DNA from 3 places in the Dendrosporobacter quercicolus genome. Region 1 is predicted to be linked to each of the others. Evidence: riboswitches for the same ligand, from Rfam matches in the RefSeq annotation. Region 1 holds a riboswitch; each other region holds the start of a gene.

Region 1 (5,977 bases):
TGCTCAATAATGACGCCGTTTTCAATTACCGCCACTTTGTCGCAGATTTCTTTAATGACTTGCATCTCATGCGTGATCAACACAATGGTCAGCTGAAGCTTGCGGTTAATATCCTTGAGCAATTCTAAAATTGATTTGGTGGTCTGCGGGTCCAGGGCCGAGGTAGCCTCATCGCATAATAATACCTTCGGCCTGTTGGCCAGCGCTCTGGCAATACCCACCCGCTGCTTCTGACCGCCGCTTAATTGCGCGGGATACTGATCACGCTTATCGGTCAAACCGACTAAATCCAGGAGCGGCGCAACTTCTTGCTCGATTTCAGCCCGGCTTTTGCCGGCCAGTTCCAGCGGAAAGGCAATATTGTCATAAACCGTACGGGATGACAGCAAATTAAAATGCTGGAAAATCATGCCCATTTGCTTGCGGGCTTCACGCAGCTGGCGTTCGCTCATTATGGTTAAATCCTGACCGTCGACCATTACCCGGCCGCCGGTCGGCCGTTCCAGCATGTTAATGCAACGAATAAGCGTACTTTTGCCGGCGCCGCTTTTCCCGATAACCCCGTAAATTTCGCCGCGCCGGACCGACAGATCAATGCCTTTAATGGCATGAACAGCCGCCCCTGCCCCTTGATACACTTTTTCAATTTGCAAAAGTTCAATCATTGTTTTTCTCCTTCAGACAAATTACCAGGCCGCAACTACCGAACCTTTGAAATGATCGGCCAGGAATTTTTTCACTTCTTCCGAATGGTAAGCCTTAATCAGCTTTTGATACGCCGGATGATCTTTGTCCTGCGTACGGACAGCAATGACATTGGCATAGGGAGAATTGGCATCTTCAATGACCAGGGCGTCACGGGTCGGCACCAGACCGGCCACAACAGCATAGTTGGTGTTGATGGCCGCAAAATCAACATCGTCCAGTGAACGCGGGATTTGCGCCGCCTCCAGTTCTCTTACTTTGATATTTTTAGGATTTTCGGCAATATCGGCGGCGGTGGCGCTCAGACCGGCATTGGGTTTAAGTTTAATGAAACCGGCTTTTTCCAGAACAAACAGCGCGCGGCCGCCATTGGTCGGATCATTGGGAATAGCCACTGTGGCTCCCGGCTGAACATCGGCAATATTGTTGAATTTTTTAGAATAAAGGCCCATAGGGAAAATAACCGTTTTCGCAATCGATTCAATCTGATACCCGCGGTCTTTCACCTGGTTATCCAGGAAAGGCTGGTGCTGATAGCTGTTTAAATCAATATCGCCCTGATTCAGCGCAACATTCGGCTGAATATAATCATTAAATTCCACAACCTCAATTTTCAGTCCGTCCTGCTCGGCGGCTTTCTTAACAACATCCATAATTTCGGCATGAGGCCCGGCAGTAACTCCGATTTTAAGCGGCTTATCCGGAACTGCCGCCTGTTTCTGCCCGCCGCAGCCTGCCAATAGGCTTAAGCTGAGCGCAAGCGTAAGTGTCAAAACAAAAAGTTTGCCGTATTTTTTCATCCTGTTTTTCCTCCTTATTTTTTGATCAAAGCTTTTAATTTAGCAAGCCTGCCGGCGGCTGACTGCAAGGTGTCGAAGTTTTTGCAAAAACAAAATCTGACATAAGTATTGCCGTCAGTCGTCGTACTGCGGTAAAACGTCGAGCCAGGCACCACAGCCACGCCAATTTCCCGGGTTAGAAAATATGTAAATTCTATATCGTCATCATAGCCGAACGGCGTTATGTCGGCCATGATGTAATATGCACCGGCAGGCTTAATGCATTTAAATCCGGCATCTTCCAGGGCGCTGATTAAAAAATCGCGGCGTTCCTGATAAAAATCGCTCAGTTCACGGTAATACGCAGGCTCAAACTTAAAAGCATCTACTACGGCAGTCTGCAATGGAGCGGCAGCGCCCACCGTCAGAAAGTCATGCACTTTCCGGATCGCCTGCGTGATTTCCGGCGAAGCTGTTACGAAACCGATGCGCCAGCCGGTGACACTGTAAGTTTTGGATACGCTGTTGACGGCAATTGTCCGTTCGGCCATCTCCGGCAGTGTCCACATTGGAATATGCGCAGCGCCATCGTAAGTAATATGCTCATAAATCTCATCCGTAATGGCCAAGGCATCAAACTCCCGGCATAAGCCGGCGATAAACTCCAGCTCGTCCCGGCGGAAAACCTTGCCGGTAGGATTATTCGGCGTATTAATAATAATTGCTCTGGTTTTTTCGGTAAAAGCGGCTCTAAGCTCTGCAAAATCAAAACCATAATCCGGCGCATTGAGTTTTATGTATTTGGGGATAGCGCCGCACAGCACCACATCAGCGCCATAGTTTTCATAAAACGGCTCAAAAATTATGACCTCCTCGCCGGGATTTATTGTAGCAAGCAAGGCGGCGATCATTCCCTCGGTCGCACCGCAGCAAACGGTGATTTGCCGTTCAGGGTCAAACTCCACTTGATAATCGCGCCTGATCTTAGCGGCAATCGCATCCCGCAGCTCTTTCGTACCCCAGGTAACGGCATACTGATTATGGTCCGCAAAAACGGCTCTGGCCGCCGCTGCCTTTAATTCCTCCGGCGCTGGAAAATCCGGAAATCCCTGAGCCAGATTAATCGCCTGATATTGCGCCGCCACGCGGGACATTTCACGGATGACTGATTCGGTAAATTGTTGGGCTTTGACTGAAGTAAAATTTCTCATGCGATCCATCCTTTCAAAAACTAAAAAAAACTCTTTTCCGTGAGGAAAAGAGTTCACACCTGCGTGTTACAACTTTCCTCTCATCTCTCAGGATGTAACAATCCTGCTGGATTTGGCACCACTACATTACTGCCGGTTGCCGGGCGTCATCGGGCCAGTCCCTCGACCTCTCTAGATAAGAGCTTAGATTTTTTTGTTACAAAATTGATAATACCACTCCCTATGGATAAAGTCAATACTTCTCTTTCATTGAAATAGCAAATTGCAGCCTGATTTTCGCGTTTACGGCCGTACTCCGGCACCCCAGCAACCCGAATTGTGCAGATACCGCTGCCTATTCACTTGCATTTTCAAGCTTGGCGCGGCACTGGTCTGCCTGCAGATTTTTTCCTGCTTTCTATTTACAAGCAGGTATTCAAGCTTGTATGATATATATGTTAACCAAAATAATTTTAACGGTTAACATATGCACGATTAAACTACCGGACCGAAGGGAGGGTCTGAACCTGAACGCACTGGACATTGTCGATTTAGGGGAAAAAGTTCTGAACGGCCGGTTCATCACCTCTGAAGAAGCGTTGGCGCTGACGGCAACGGTAAACCAGGATATCCCGTTGCTAGCCGCTTACGCCAACAAAATCCGGCAACAGTTCGCCGGAAATACAGTTGATATGTGCGGCATTATCAGCGCCCGTACAGGACGCTGCTCTGAAAACTGTAAGTTTTGCGCCCAGTCTGTTCATCACCAGACAGCCATAGCCGCCCATCCGCTACTGTCAACCGAGGCTATCGTCAATGCCGCCAGGCAGGCCCGGGCGAACGGCGCCAAGCGCACCAGCATTGTAACCAGCGGCAGGGGAATGGATAACCAGTCGCTGTTTTTGGCCATTGTCGCCGCTATTCAGGCAATTCACCGGGAAACAGACCTGTCGGTCTGCGCCAACCTTGGCGCCATTACTCCTGATCAGGCGAAAATACTGGCCGCCGCCGGAGTCCGGCGCTATGCCCATAATCTTGAAACCAGCCGCCGTTTCTATCCCGAAATCTGTACCACCCACTCCTTTGAGGACCGTCTGTCAACAATTCAGGCAGCGCAGTCCGCCGGCCTGGAACTGTGCACCGGAGGCATCATCGGGCTGGGAGAAAGTTGGCAGGACCGTATTGACCTGGCGTTTACCCTGCGGGAAATCGGGGTGCATTCCGTGCCGCTGAATATTCTTAATCCGATCAAAGGCACGGCCCTGGAGCAGTCTGTCCCGCCCACGCCGCTGGAATGTATCAAAACCTTTGCCATTTTCCGGTTTATTCTGCCGGGCGTTGTTATCCGGCCGGCCGGCGGCCGGGAAATCAACCTCCGCGACATGCAGGGAGCTTTAATGCTGTCCGGCGTCAACGGCCTGATTGTCGGCCACTATCTTACTTTCACCGGGCGGGCTGCGCCGGCCGACTTCACCATGGTAACGGATGCCGGTTTATTTCCGGCCTAGTACCTGATAAAAGCTACCGGTATCTGAGTAACAAAGGAGATCATGATAATGAGCTATGATTTAATTTTTGAACTTGGCCGAAAGGTGTTAAGCGGCAAAGAACTCACTTTTGACGAAGCAATGGCCCTTACCGCAATTGAGGAAGCCGATATTCCCATTTTACTGGGGGTTGCCAATAAAGTCCGGGAACAGTTCACCGGCAAGGCTGTCGACACCTGTGAAATTGTGAGCGCCCGTTCGGGCAACTGCTCGGAAAATTGTAAATTCTGCGCCCAGTCGGCTCACCATAACGAAGTACAGTTCACCGCATATCCCCTGATGAGCGAAGATGACATTGTCACTGCCGCCAAGCAGGCCGAACAGGACGGCGCTTCCCGCTTCTGCATTGTAACTGCCGGCTGCGGCGCCGAAGGAGATCCCGACTTTGACAAAATTATCAAAGCCATCAAACGAATCGGCCGTGAAACGGCGCTGAACCGCTGCTGTTCCCTGGGCACCTTACGTGAAGACCACGTAAAAGCGCTGAAGGACGCCGGTATCACGCGGTATCATCATAACCTCGAAACCAGCGAGAGTTTCTTTCAGGAAATCTGCACGACCCACACGTATCAAGACCGTATTGCCACAATTAAACGAATCAAGGCCCAGGGCCTGCAGGTCTGTTCAGGCGGCATTATCGGCATGGGGGAAAGCTGGCGTCAGCGCATTGAACTGGCCTTCACCCTGAAAGAGCTTGATGCCGACTCTGTCCCGGTTAACGTGCTCAACCCCATTAAGGGGACACCGCTGGAAAACAGCGCCCGCCTCAAACCGCTGGAAATTCTCCAGACTTTCGCCATCTTCCGCCTGATCCTGCCGGCCAAAATTATCCGTTATGCCGGCGGCCGCGAACACAGTCTCGGCGAGCTGGTTCCGCTTGGCTATCTATCGGGCATCAACGGCGCCCTGATCGGCAATTACCTGACCACTTCCGGCCGGGGAGCCCGCCGGGACCTGGACACCATTGCCGGCCTGGGCCTGCAGCCGGCCTGCCAGAGCAGCAAGGCATAGCGAACTGTGCTTGATCCGCGCGAAGGGCACAAAGCGGGTTCAGGAAGGATTCGGCGCACTGTAATTTGGATGAACAAAAAAGTTCCGGCGCAGCCAAAGCGACGCCGGAACTTTTTTTGACCTAATTCATTTATAAATTTCCGGGTTTACACAGTTAATGGGCTTTTGGCCTTTGAGGACGGCAATAATATTTCTCGCGGCGATAGCGGCCATTTGATCGCGGGTCTCGACTGTGGCATTGCCCAGATGAGGGCAAAGCACAACATTGTCCAGTGCTTCCAGACCAGCGGTAACCGCAGGCTCAAATTCATAAACATCCAGTCCGGCCCCGGCAATGCTTTTATTCTGAAGGGCAGTTAACAGCGCCTGTTCATCGACAAGCGGGCCGCGGGCGGCATTGATCAAAAACGCCGTGCTTTTCATGCTTGCCAGTTGCTCTGCCCCGATCAAATGGCGCAGCGAAGGATGATAGCTTACATGAAACGTCAGGAAATCGGCCTTGGCAATGACATCCTTCAATTCACAGTATTCGGCATTCAGCTGTTGTTCCTGCTCCGGGCTTAAGCGGGTCCGGGAGTAATAAATAACCGGCATTTCAAATCCCTGCGCCCGGCGGGCCACGGCCTTGCCAATATTGCCCATGCCGATAATGCCCAGTGTTTTTCCCGTTACTTCCGTTCCCAAGTGATACAGCGGCGCCCAGCCGCCAAATTTTCCGGCCCTGGTATTCTTGTCGCCTTCCACA
Region 2 (5,977 bases), on a different contig from region 1:
GATCATGCCAAATTAATCAGCCATTTGCTGGACCCGACCGAGCGCGGGCTAATCAGGGTTGCCAATGAGTTTTCCGTGCAGTTTGATCACCTGGTGCTGCAAGGGCGGGATTTTGCCAGTATGCTTCATGTTCACGAAGGTGAAGTCAGAGCGTTTCGGCGGTTTATCCTGGATGTCAAGACAGATGTTCAACAACTGCGGGACTTTAAGAAAGCTGCTCACGATCTGATTGTCGAGTGCCGTCTGATCGGCCTGATTCCCGAAATGCTGGCCGACCACCTCCGGCGGGAAGCCGACCATTTTCTCATGCTGCTGGCGATGATGGAGCGCGGTTTAATGAAACACAGCGACGATTTCCTGCTGGAAGACGTACCATGTATTGATGATGAGTATTCCAGTCCGGGAAGAGAAACCGACAAAGCAAGCCAGATTCCTGACGACAGCCACCGTCCGCCGGCTGCTTTGGGAAGCAAGAGCCTGCAGGAGCAAAAGACTGGCGCGGCTCAGGCGGCTGCCGGCGATAGCCCGGCTGCCCAGTCCGATGGTGCAGAACCCGGCAAACCGTCCCTGCCGGCTGCGGTGGAGCAGGAAGCCCGGGAGGAAGCTGAAATTGCGGCAAAGCATAAGCTGAAAGCAGCTAAAGGATTTCAGGAATCTGAAAGCAAGAAGGCAAAAGCCGCCCAGACGGATGTCGGCAAAATTATGGGTAAGGCCAGTACTTATAAAGAAGCAACAAGTAAGCAGCCTGCGGGCAAAACCGAAGCAGAAGGGGCGAAGTCGGAAAAACCGAAAACAAAGTACAAGTGGGGCAGCGGCTTGCCCCGGTCCTTAGGCAAGGTCCGGAATTAAAAAACACTTGACAACAATTGGTTTATTCGCTAATATTTTTGACAATAGAATACATTAGACTCTTATCAAGAGAGGCTGAGGGACTGGCCCGATGACGCCCGGCAACCACGCAGTAATGCAAAAGGTGCCAATTCCAGCAGGATGCACTGTCCTGGGAGATAGGAGGCGGGCCGAATTTGAACGTCCTTCCTCTTTGGGAAGGACGTTTTTTTCATCATTGCCGCTGACGGCTGGGTACAGAGCACTGGTGACATTGAGGAGGATTGAATAATGACCGGAAATTTACCGTGTTTTCAGGGTTTTAAATGGCGTCGGCAGCTTAGGATGATCCAGGTTGCCGGAGAGCAGCATCCGCTGGTTCTAGCCCATGGCGGCCGTTTAACTGATGTTACTGTAGCCTATGAAACTTATGGTAAATTAACTGCCAAGCGGGATAATGTGATATTGGTTGCCCATGCTCTGACCGGCGACAGCCATGTCGCCGCGCATGATGAGGCTGATGAGCCGGGCTGGTGGGAGGCCTTGGTTGGCCCCGGCCGGCCGCTGGATACCGGGCGGTTCTATATTATTTGCGCCAATGTTCTGGGCGGCTGCCAGGGAACAACAGGCCCGGCCTCAATTAACCCGCAGACCGGCCGGCCTTATGGCGGCGCTTTTCCGCAAATTACCATCCGGGATATGGTGCGGGTCCAAAAGCGCTTGCTGCATTGTTTGGGCATCCACCATTTAGTGCTGGTTGTGGGCGGTTCAATGGGCGGAATGCAAGCTTTAGAATGGGCCGTAACCTATCCCGAATTTATGGATGGCATAGCGGCAATTGCCGCGCCGGGCTATAGTTCGGCTCAGGCGATTGCTTACAGCAACGTGGCGCGCCAAGCCATTATGCTGGACTCTGCCTGGCGAGGCGGGGATTACTATGGTACTGAGGGGCCCCGGCAGGGAATGGCGCTGGCCAGGGCTTTAGGCATGATTACATACCAAAGTGAGCCTTCCATGGCCGCAAAATTTGGCCGAAAGGCTCGTAACGATCGGTATGAAGTGGAAAGCTACCTCGAATATCAGGGAGATAAACTATTTCAGCGATTTGATGCCAATTCCCTGTTGTGTTTGCAGCGGGCTCTTGATTTGTATGATTTGGGCGCCGGCTATGCTTCTTATGCAGCAGCGTTGGCGCGAATTGAGGCCCGGGTGTTGGCAGTAGGCGTGAACTCGGATATTCTTTACCCTTCTTACCAACAGGCTGAACTGGCCCATAGCCTGCGTAAAGTGGGAGTAAGGTCGGCCTATGCCGAAATTGACAGCCCCCACGGGCATGATGGGTTTCTTCTTGATTTTCACCTGTTACGGCCGGTTTTACAGCATTTTATTGATACGATTGCTCCTACCCGCCAGCCCTGGAGCAGCCCCTTTTTCCGGCCTTCCCGCCTGGCTTATTTTGGCGCCTGCCTGGCGGTTGACCGCTAGGTACTAGCCCAGTACGGCCAGGCAGCTTAGAATTTCATTAGGCGAAGTTGTTACCGACAGCAAACGCTCGTTGACTAAATCAATCAGAGCGAGGTCGGCAAACATATTGCTGGTAGCTACTGCGAACCGGGGATCGGGCAGTATATACAAATTTGATATTGAACGTCCCAGTGTAATGTTTCCGGTGACCTCGGCCAGTTTTAGATCAAGCTTGGTAATGGAGCCGCTGTCTTCATTAATCACGTAGGCGCTGTGTCTGTCGGGGGCGACAGTGACACTGCAGGGATAGGCTTTTAAGCCGTTTGTGTGCAGCGGGCATTGTATGGTAATAACCGAAGGGATACTGTCGTCTGGTTTAGCCTGGTCAAAAATAGCCAGCCCCTCGCCGGTAAAGGAGTTTGCGGTAAAGGGGACCAGAATCTGAGCGCCGTTTAGGGCGATATTGGTGGGAATGCCTGCTATGGCGTGCTCTTGGATCAGTTGGCCCCGGTGGTTGAAAATAGCAATACTCCCGCTGTTTTGATGTTCCCAGGCAGTATAAACCTTTTGGCTGTCGGCGGCAATGCCAACGCAACTGGCGTTTTCCGGCTGGCCAAGGCTGGTCAGCGTCATTGCCGCTGTATCAACTGCATAGAGCATACCGCCTGGATCTGCCAGATAGGCCGCCGCTCCATCGGGCGTAAGGGTAAACTGCATCGGATGGGGTATTTCCATTGGCGAAGGGCAGAATGACAAGCTATGTAAATCAGCAACAAGGAGCCAGCCGCTGCCGTTGTTTCCGGCTGTTGCCAGATAAGCCCTGTTGGCGTCCGGCGCTAACGCTAAAGCAGTGGGGACATATCCGTCAGGGTAGGCCAGCTCGGCCAGAACTTCGCTCTTGGCGCCGTCTACCATCAACAAGGCATGAGCGGTTGCATCAATCAGGAGGAGTTTATAGGGCGCCCAATCCATATGATCACCTCTTTTTCGTTTGTCAGCGTTTTGGTACGGACACTCGGTTCACAGTCTCCTATAATATATTCACCAACAGTCTAAATTGCTTATTAGGCGAATAAAGTTTTTTCTGGTATAATTTAGCTGTCGGCAATTGCTGGCTGTAAGCGATTTTGGGTTGGAGGATCAAATGCAGAAGACGAAGTTATGGGTAAGCCCTGTTGAGGCTGTTTTATACATTATGTTGATTTTAGTTATCATTGGGACTGTGAATATTTTCAGCGCCAGCTTTGTGATGGCCGGGCAGCTGCTGGACGACAGCTATTTTTTCCTCAAACGGCACCTGATCAGTTTTGGCCTGGGGTTTGCGGGGCTGCTGGCTGCTGTCCGGCTGGATTATCATAAGCTCAGGCGGTTGCTGCTGCCAATGACTGTGGTAACGATCGCCCTGTTAATCGCGGTCAAATTTATCGGTATTGAAGCAAATGGCGCTAAACGCTGGCTGAATCTTGGCATTCAATTCCAACCATCCGAGCTGGCAAAATTAATGTCCCTCATTCTGACTGCCAGCTATCTGGGGCCGAAAATTGACCGTAACCGCAGGATCACCTTGATGTCCATGCCGATCCTGATTATTGGCATAACCGGCTTTATGGTGCTTAGGCAGCCGGACATGGGGACAGCGTCCATTATTGTGGGTTTATGTGTAATTCTCTACATTATCGCCGGCTTGCCGCGGTCGCAGCTTTACTTGCTATGTGCGCTGTGTGCGGCGGGAGCAGTATATTTAACTTATGCAGCCGCTTACCGGGCCGAGCGGATATCGGCCTGGATCAATCCCTGGGCTTTTCAGGATTCGACCGGCTATCAGACCGTTCAGTCCCTGCTGGCTATTGGCTCGGGCGGGTTTTTTGGCGCGGGGCTGGGCATGGGCGCCAGTAAGTTTTATTATCTGCCTGAAGCCCACACTGATTTTGCCTTTGCCGTGTTGTGCCAGGAAATGGGGTTTGCCGGTGCGCTGGTGGTATTGCTCTTGCTGGGAGCTCTGGCTTGTTACGGCGGGCAGATTGCCCGGCAGGCGCAGGACGGTTTTGGGAAAATGCTGGCCGTCGGCGTAACGATCCTCGTTGCCGGCCAAGGCTTGGCCAATATTGCCATGGTATCCGGGCTGCTGCCGGTCATTGGCGTTCCTTTGCCGTTCCTTAGTTTTGGCGGTACGTCCTTGATTGTTAATATGGTGAGCATTGGCATCCTGATGAGCGTGGGCCGCAAAGCCGGTCAAGGGCTGCCGCCGGAACCGCGGCGAACCTCCGGGCGGACGGCTGAGGGGCGGCGCAGGCTTCGGGTGTTAAGGCCGGGCGGCAGTATCAGCGGCTAGTGATAAGAACCGGCAGTGTTTAAACTCCTCCGTTTACGGCAATAATAGCAACAATAGCTGTAAGGAGGCGGAGTTATGCTGGGGCTCATTCGCATTGGCGCATATCTGCTTAGCGGTTTTACCATCTGGCATTTTTTCGACGGGAGCGGTATTGACGGGACATCGCTGGTGCAACGCCTGGCGCTTGATTCCGCGCATGGCATGATATTCGGCGTATGCGCCGGAGTCAGCCAATACACCGGGGTTGACGTAAGCTTAATCCGTTTTGCCTGGGCGCTGTCCTGTCTGTACCGCGGTCTGGGTATTATCTTATATATACTGGCGTTTATCATTATGCCGGCCTAATTGGCGGGCGGACTGTCTCAATGAGCGAATTGAGGCAGTCTTTTTTTAGGCCTAAAAAAAGCAAAGGCGTTTTTAACAGCAGGCTTTTTGTTGCGGGAGTAACAACGATCTAATGATTCACATAAGATATATTAGCTTTCATGAGAGGAGGGTCTACTTTGAGCAAAAAAAAGGCTGCAACAAAATGGTACGACGAAATGGATGATGATGATTTTGAAATGATTCACGCAATGGACAGTTTCGGCAAGCAAGACGGCAAGTGCGGGGAAGTGCCCGCAAATGTTAAGCTGGCTCATGCCTATGTTCCTTTTCAATGTTATCAGAAAGCTTTTTGTCCGGCTGAAGCATTAACGAAAGGGACTTTATTTCCCGAATTATGGGGCGTTTATCCAATACCGAGGTAATTGATTGGAGGTGAACTCGCAGTGAGTTGTGAGAAACAATTGGCAATGCTTAAGAAACTCCAGGAGATGGAATTCGTGGCCGTTGAACTCAATTTATATCTGGATACGCGGCCGTGTGATAAGGACGCACTGAATGACTATAACTGCGCTGTTGAGGCAATAAGAAAACTGGTGCGGGAATATGAGGAAGAGTTTGGCCCGCTGCTTAATTTTGGCATGGGCGGATTTAGTAAAGAGCCGTGGCAATGGGCGAAAGGGCCTTGGCCGTGGGAACTGTAGGGGGAAAATAAGAGATGTGGATATACGAGAAAAAGCTTGAGCATCCGGTCAAAGTTTCCTGTCCTGATGTAAAGTTTGCCAAAATGGTCATTACACAGTATGGCGGACCTGACGGAGAACTTGGAGCATCGCTCCGCTACCTCAATCAACGTTATTCTATGCCGACAGATCAGGCCAAAGCGTTATTGACCGATATCGGCACAGAAGAACTGGCGCATATGGAAATGATCGCGGCCATGGTCTATAAGCTGGTTGATGGCGCCACTTGCGAAGACTTTAAAGCCGCAGGCTGGGAAGGTCAGTATGTGCAGCATAATCATGGCTT
Region 3 (5,977 bases), on a different contig from region 1:
CTGCAGCGCTCTTGCCAATAATCCTGTACCGGCAATTCGCACGCGTTTGCCATTACGGTTGAGGCCTTCAACAACAACTTTACTGAACCGCTGGACTTCACCGTAAATCCCCGGAACGCTCAGGCAGCCTTCCGTACCTTTTTCCTCGCCTTCAGATTCTATCAGCACCGGATTAATCAATTCAATCAGTCCATCGCCGGCATCAATGATAATTACCCGTAAAGATATTCCAACCTGCGGCGCCGCCAGGCCTACGCCGTCGGCATCATACATTGTTTGCGCCATATCATCAAGCAGTTGCCTGATCCTGCGGTCAATTTTGCCAACAGGAACGCAAGCTTCTTTTAATACTTTATCGCCCGCTTTTTTTATATCTAAGATTGCCATGATAAAACCTCCCTCTAACTCATATAACAATCCTGCAAAAATTCTATCATATAACCACAGAAAAATCTATTCCCCGGCTGTGTAAGCTTCGCCTACATCACATTTACCGGATCGACATCAATGCTGACATCGGCCCGCAAATGCAGCTTCAGCAGGCTTAGTTGCAAGCGCACCGGCGCATTTTCCACCGACTTAATCAAAATATGCATCCGGAAAGAATTAGAAATCCTGGCAATCGGCGCTACAAACGGTCCAAGTATTTTCGTACTGTCGCTGCTCGCCAAAGCAGACGTCAACGCAGCGGCAATATCGGCTGCGCTGCGGTGAACTTCACCTTCCTCCGGCGCGGTAACGGTCAATTTGGTTATTTTACTGAAGGGCGGATAGAATAACGACTGACGCAGGCTAAGCTCCTGCTCATAAAAGTCGGCGTACGCATGCCTACTGCCTGTTTCGATGGCATAATGCTCGGGATTATAGGTTTGAATCACAACCTTGCCGCTCACAGCGCCGCGTCCGGCCCGCCCTGCCGCCTGGGTAATTAAAGCGAAGGTCCTCTCCGCCGCTCTAAAGTCAGGCAGGTTTAAAATCGAATCGGCCGTAATGATGCCCACAGCGGTGACATTTTTTATATCATGCCCTTTGGCCACCATTTGCGTACCAAGTAAAATATCATAGTTGCCCTGGGCAAAGGCCTGCAAAATGCGGTCATGCCCCAGCTTGCCGCCGGTAGTATCCTGATCCATTCTAATCATTCTGGCTGTGGGAAAGGTTTTGGCCAGTTCATCCTCCAGCCGCTGCGTGCCAGTGCCGAAATAACGGATATAGCGGCTGGAGCAAACCGGACAAACATCCGGCGGGGTTACACTTGTTTGACAATAATGGCAACGCAGCCGGCCGGACTTATGGTACACCAGGGAAACGGCGCAATTGCTGCAGCTCATAACATGGCCGCACTCCCGGCACATGACAAAAGTAGAGTACCCGCGGCGGTTTAATAATATAATTACCTGCTCGCCCCGCGCAATGGCGGCATTGATCAAATTCCGCAAAGCCAAAGAGATTACGCTGCGCCGGCCGCACCTAAGCTCTTCGCGCATATCTACCAGTTCAACCTCAGGCAGGCTGGCCCCGTCGGCCCTGTCCGGCAGTTCCAGCAGAGTATGCGTATGCCGGACCGCCTGGTAATAGCTCTCTACTGAAGGCGTGGCGCTGCCCATAAGCACTACGCCTTCAGCCAGTTCGGCCCTTTTCAGGGCAACCTCACGGGCATGATAGCGGGGCGCTTCTTCTTGTTTATAGGTAAATTCGTGTTCTTCGTCAATAATGACTGCGCCCAGATCATCCAGCGGCGCAAAAACAGCGGAACGCGCACCAATCACAATGCCGGCCTGCCCGGTCCGCAAGCGCCAGATAGCATCATTGCGCTCATCAATTGACAACTTGCTGTGCAAAACAACAACATCATCGTTAAACCTGGTCTGAAAACGGGCAACGATTTGACTGGTTAAAGCAATTTCCGGCACCAGAACGATCGCCTGGCGGCGCTTTTTCCGCACTGCCGCCACCACTTCCAGATAAACCTGGGTCTTTCCGCTGCCGGTAATGCCGTGAAGCAAAAAAGAACGATATTGCCTGTTGACAACAGCCGGCATGATCTGCTGCAAAACCTGCTGCTGCTGCTGATTTAATCGAATCGCGCCGGCTTCGTGCGCCAATCCCGCATAGCTGTTGCGCAGCAGCCTCTTTTGTTCAGCAACGATTAAGCCCCCGGCCAGTGATCTTTTTACCGTATCCTGACTGATATTCAGCAGCTTCAAATCGGCTTTGGCCAAAACTCCCTTTGACAGCAAGGCTGTCAGCAACCGTCGCCGGGCCGGCCTGTGGCCGCTGACCCGCAGTAGCTGTTCAGCCTCAGCCGGCGTTATGGCCAGTTTTAAAAAGGTCTCATACTTGGGTTTATCCTGCTTTACCGTACTATATTTTTTCACCACAATTTTTTTATTAACCAGATAATTTAAGGTTTTCAGGCAGTCGCCGGTCAGCTGTTTATAGATTTGCGGTAAACTGGCCGAACCATGCCCGGCCAGATACTCACAGGCCGCCAAATACTGATCAGACTTGCCGGCCAGAGCCGCTTCAATTTCGTTACAGCTTAAATCAGGGCAAAGCTGATAGGCCAAAGAAGTTTTCAGCCCTGTTTTTCCAGGAATAAACAAACGCATTGCCTCGGCCAGGCTGCATAAGTAGTAGTCGCTGATCCACTTTGCCGTTTGCAGCATGTTTTCATCAAACCAGGGCAAATCATCCAGAGCTTCAATAATATATTTCAGACCATCGCCATTGCCTGAGTCCGTACTGACGACAAAGCCTTCGACTTTACGACTGCCAAAGGGTACAAGCACCCGCCAGCCTGCCCGGATAAATTGCAACTCAGGCGGCAGTAGATAAGAAAACGCTTTATTGATGGTTTTTACCGGTAGATTAATCATTACCAGAATAATTTTTTGCACTTTAATCACCGCCAATGACCAAAATCGACGCCCGCTAAATGAGCAAACCCGGCTTACGCCGGATTGTTATGCAACCGTAAAAGCCGCGTTTAAGCTGAGCGGGAACTCCCTGCCGGATAAGAAAAGACTTAGCTTGCGCCAAGTCCTGCGGCGTTAAAAACATATGCAGTAAAGGAAGGGGCTCTTAACGAGTCCCTTCCTGGTATATTCGCTCATTTTAATTAAGTACCTGCCAACGGAGCTGTTAAATTCATCAGCCCTTCCCCTATAAACGCTAGCCTTGTATGGAGTAACCCAGGGATTGCAGTGTTTCCTCAATCAGGCCGGCGGAAATTACCGCTGGCTGATAAGAAATTCCCACCTGTTTGGCTTCCAGATTTACATCAACCCCGGTCACGCCGGGAAGATCACTTAACGTATGTTCGATACGGCCCCGGCAATGTTCACCCTTTAAACCGCCGACTCTGTACACTGTTCTCACTTTAGCCATAAGCAGCCAACCTCCTCTGTTAAGGTTAGTATGGCCAAAACAGTCAATTAAAATAATTTAAAGATTTGCAGCCTGGCGTAAAACGGCTGCTTTATCGGTACGTTCCCAAGGCAGATCCAAATCGGTACGGCCAAAATGACCATAAGCCGCTATTTGACGATAAATAGGCTTACGCAAATCAAGAGCTTTGATAATACCGGCAGGCCGCAGGTCAAAATGCTCTTCAATCAGTTTACCGATAAACTTTTCATCTACTTTAGCGGTGCCGAAGGTTTCCACCATAATAGACACCGGCCGGGCTACGCCGATGGCATAAGCCAGTTGAATTTCGCATTTGTCGGCCAGACCTGCAGCTACCACATTTTTAGCCACATAACGCGCGGCATAGGCAGCCGAACGGTCAACTTTCGTTGGATCCTTGCCGGAGAATGCCCCGCCGCCATGGCGGGCCATACCGCCATAGGTATCGACAATAATTTTCCGGCCGGTTAAACCGGCGTCGCCTTGCGGCCCGCCGACAACAAACCGTCCGGTCGGATTAATAAAATACTTGGTGTTTTCATCAAGAAAATCCGTCGGCACAATTGCTTTAATTACTTTTTCGGTCAAGTCTTTTTGAATGGTTGCCAAGGCGACCTCCGGACTATGCTGCGTCGATATGACAACAGTATCCACCCGTACCGGTTTTCCATCTTCATATTCCACGGTCACCTGGGTTTTGCCGTCAGGACGCAAATACGGCAAGTCGCCATTCCGGCGGACCTCGGCTAACCGCCGCGCCAAACGATGGGCTAAGGCAATGGTAAGCGGCATATATTCAGCAGTTTCATTTGTTGCATAACCAAACATCATTCCCTGGTCACCGGCGCCAATGGCTTCGATTTCATCCATTGCGCCTTGTTTGGCCTCAAGCGCTTTATCCACACCCATGGCGATATCGGCCGACTGTTCGCCAATGGACGTCATTACACCGCAGGTATCGGCATCGAAACCAAATTTTGCTCTGGTATAGCCGATTTCCCGGATGGTTGCCCGGACAATCTTGGGAATATCCACATAGCAGTTGGTGGTAATTTCACCCACTACATGCACCAGACCGGTTGTAACCAAAGTCTCGCAAGCTACCCGGCCCATCGGATCCTGGGCCAGTATGGCATCAAGAACACTATCGGAAATCTGGTCGGCAATTTTATCAGGATGACCTTCCGTTACCGATTCTGAAGTAAACAATACACGTTTTTTCTCCACAGCTCTGCCTCCAATACACTTTTACATTAAATCCGCCGGCTTGCATCAACGGTTTCCGGCAGCTTAAGTCATCATCGGGTGAATATCAGAATTGCTCCTTCTGATAACAAGAAAAAAACTCCCGCCAGGGAGAGTGATCTGTACTCCCATCTTGCAGCTACTGCTGCAGGATTTGGCACCGTTTTTGACATCGTCAAATGGTTGCCGCGGTTTCATCGGGCCATTCCCTCCACCAACTCTTGATGAGTATTCTACTATGTAATTTTATCACTAGATATAATTGTAATTGAAAAAATCCTAAAAATCAATACGCTGTTTGGCAATATTGATGAATTTTATCAAGAATGATCCGCGCAACCTCATCCTTGGACATTTTGGGCAGATCCTCAATATTGCCATCTTTGTATAACAGTTTGACAATATTCGTATCAGTATTAAATCCGGCGCCAGGCAGTGTTACATTATTCGCGACAATCATATCCAAATTTTTTCTGACAATTTTTTCACGGGCATTATCAATTAAATTTTGCGTTTCAGCCGCAAAGCCAACCAGTATCTGCCGCTGCCGTTTTATTTGTCCAAGTTCAGTAAGAATATCAGGATTTTTTTCTAATGTAATGCTAAGTACTTCCCCGGCTTTTTTTATTTTCTGGGGCGCCACTTCCCGCGGACGGTAATCAGCCACAGCCGCAGCTTTAATGATGATGTCGGCATCCGCGAACCGGGTTAGTACAGCTGTCCGCATTTGTGCGGCGGTTTCCACTCTGATCACTTCAACCGCCTCTGGCGCTGCCAGCCCGGTTGGGCCTGAAATCAGTGTTACCGCCCCACCGCGTTTAGCCGCATTTCTGGCCAAAGCATAACCCATTTTGCCGCTGGAACGGTTACCGATGTATCGAACCGGATCGATTGGTTCGATTGTTCCGCCGGCAGTAACCAGTATTTTTTTGCCGGCAAACTCCGGCGATGCAGTCAACACGGCAATCGCTTTTTCGGCAATAACGCCCGGTTCCGGCAATCTGCCCGGTCCTTCCACCCCACAGGCCAGCATACCGGTGGCCGGAGCAATAAACTGATATCCCAGCGCCGTCAGTTCACCGATATTTTTCTGGACAATGGGATTCAGATACATATTGCTGTTCATTGCCGGGGCAAACACAACCGGTGCTTTCGTCGCCATTAACGTTGTTGTCAGCATATCATCGGCAATGCCATTGGCTACTTTTCCGATCATATTGGCCGTAGCCGGGGCCACTAAAAACAGATCGGCTTTGGCGGCTAACGCAATATGCTCAACATTCCATTTTTTCGGTTCGGCCCACATGTCAACGATCACCGG

What was found. A riboswitch is a leader RNA that binds a small molecule or an ion and turns the genes downstream of it on or off. The one in region 1 is predicted to bind S-adenosylmethionine.
Region 2: another riboswitch for S-adenosylmethionine. It lies ahead of metX (homoserine O-acetyltransferase MetX); the one in region 1 lies ahead of BLR06_RS06885 (pyridoxal phosphate-dependent aminotransferase).
Region 3: another riboswitch for S-adenosylmethionine. It lies ahead of metK (methionine adenosyltransferase); the one in region 1 lies ahead of BLR06_RS06885 (pyridoxal phosphate-dependent aminotransferase).

The regions. Positions count from the first base shown of each region.
Region 1 is NZ_FNHB01000002.1:173,878-179,854, reverse strand. Features, by position in the region: gene BLR06_RS06895 (methionine ABC transporter ATP-binding protein) at 1-665, opposite strand, end outside; gene BLR06_RS06890 (MetQ/NlpA family ABC transporter substrate-binding protein) at 687-1,505, opposite strand; gene BLR06_RS06885 (pyridoxal phosphate-dependent aminotransferase) at 1,520-2,695, opposite strand; SAM riboswitch class I at 2,773-2,877, opposite strand; gene bioB (biotin synthase BioB) at 3,202-4,182, shown strand; gene bioB (biotin synthase BioB) at 4,228-5,232, shown strand; gene BLR06_RS06870 (2-hydroxyacid dehydrogenase family protein) at 5,359-5,977, opposite strand, start outside.
Region 2 is NZ_FNHB01000013.1:66,066-72,042, reverse strand. Features, by position in the region: gene BLR06_RS17380 (DUF2935 domain-containing protein) at 1-849, shown strand, start outside; SAM riboswitch class I at 909-1,014, shown strand; gene metX (homoserine O-acetyltransferase MetX) at 1,120-2,313, shown strand; gene BLR06_RS17370 (YncE family protein) at 2,317-3,264, opposite strand; gene BLR06_RS17365 (FtsW/RodA/SpoVE family cell cycle protein) at 3,437-4,624, shown strand; gene BLR06_RS17360 (PspC domain-containing protein) at 4,700-4,969, shown strand; gene BLR06_RS17355 (spore coat associated protein CotJA) at 5,128-5,373, shown strand; gene BLR06_RS17350 (spore coat protein CotJB) at 5,395-5,652, shown strand; gene BLR06_RS17345 (manganese catalase family protein) at 5,667-5,977, shown strand, end outside.
Region 3 is NZ_FNHB01000001.1:571,206-577,182, forward strand. Features, by position in the region: gene def (peptide deformylase) at 1-387, opposite strand, end outside; gene priA (primosomal protein N') at 480-2,900, opposite strand; gene BLR06_RS02765 (heavy-metal-associated domain-containing protein) at 3,175-3,390, opposite strand; gene metK (methionine adenosyltransferase) at 3,448-4,638, opposite strand; SAM riboswitch class I at 4,782-4,887, opposite strand; gene coaBC (bifunctional phosphopantothenoylcysteine decarboxylase/phosphopantothenate--cysteine ligase CoaBC) at 4,943-5,977, opposite strand, start outside.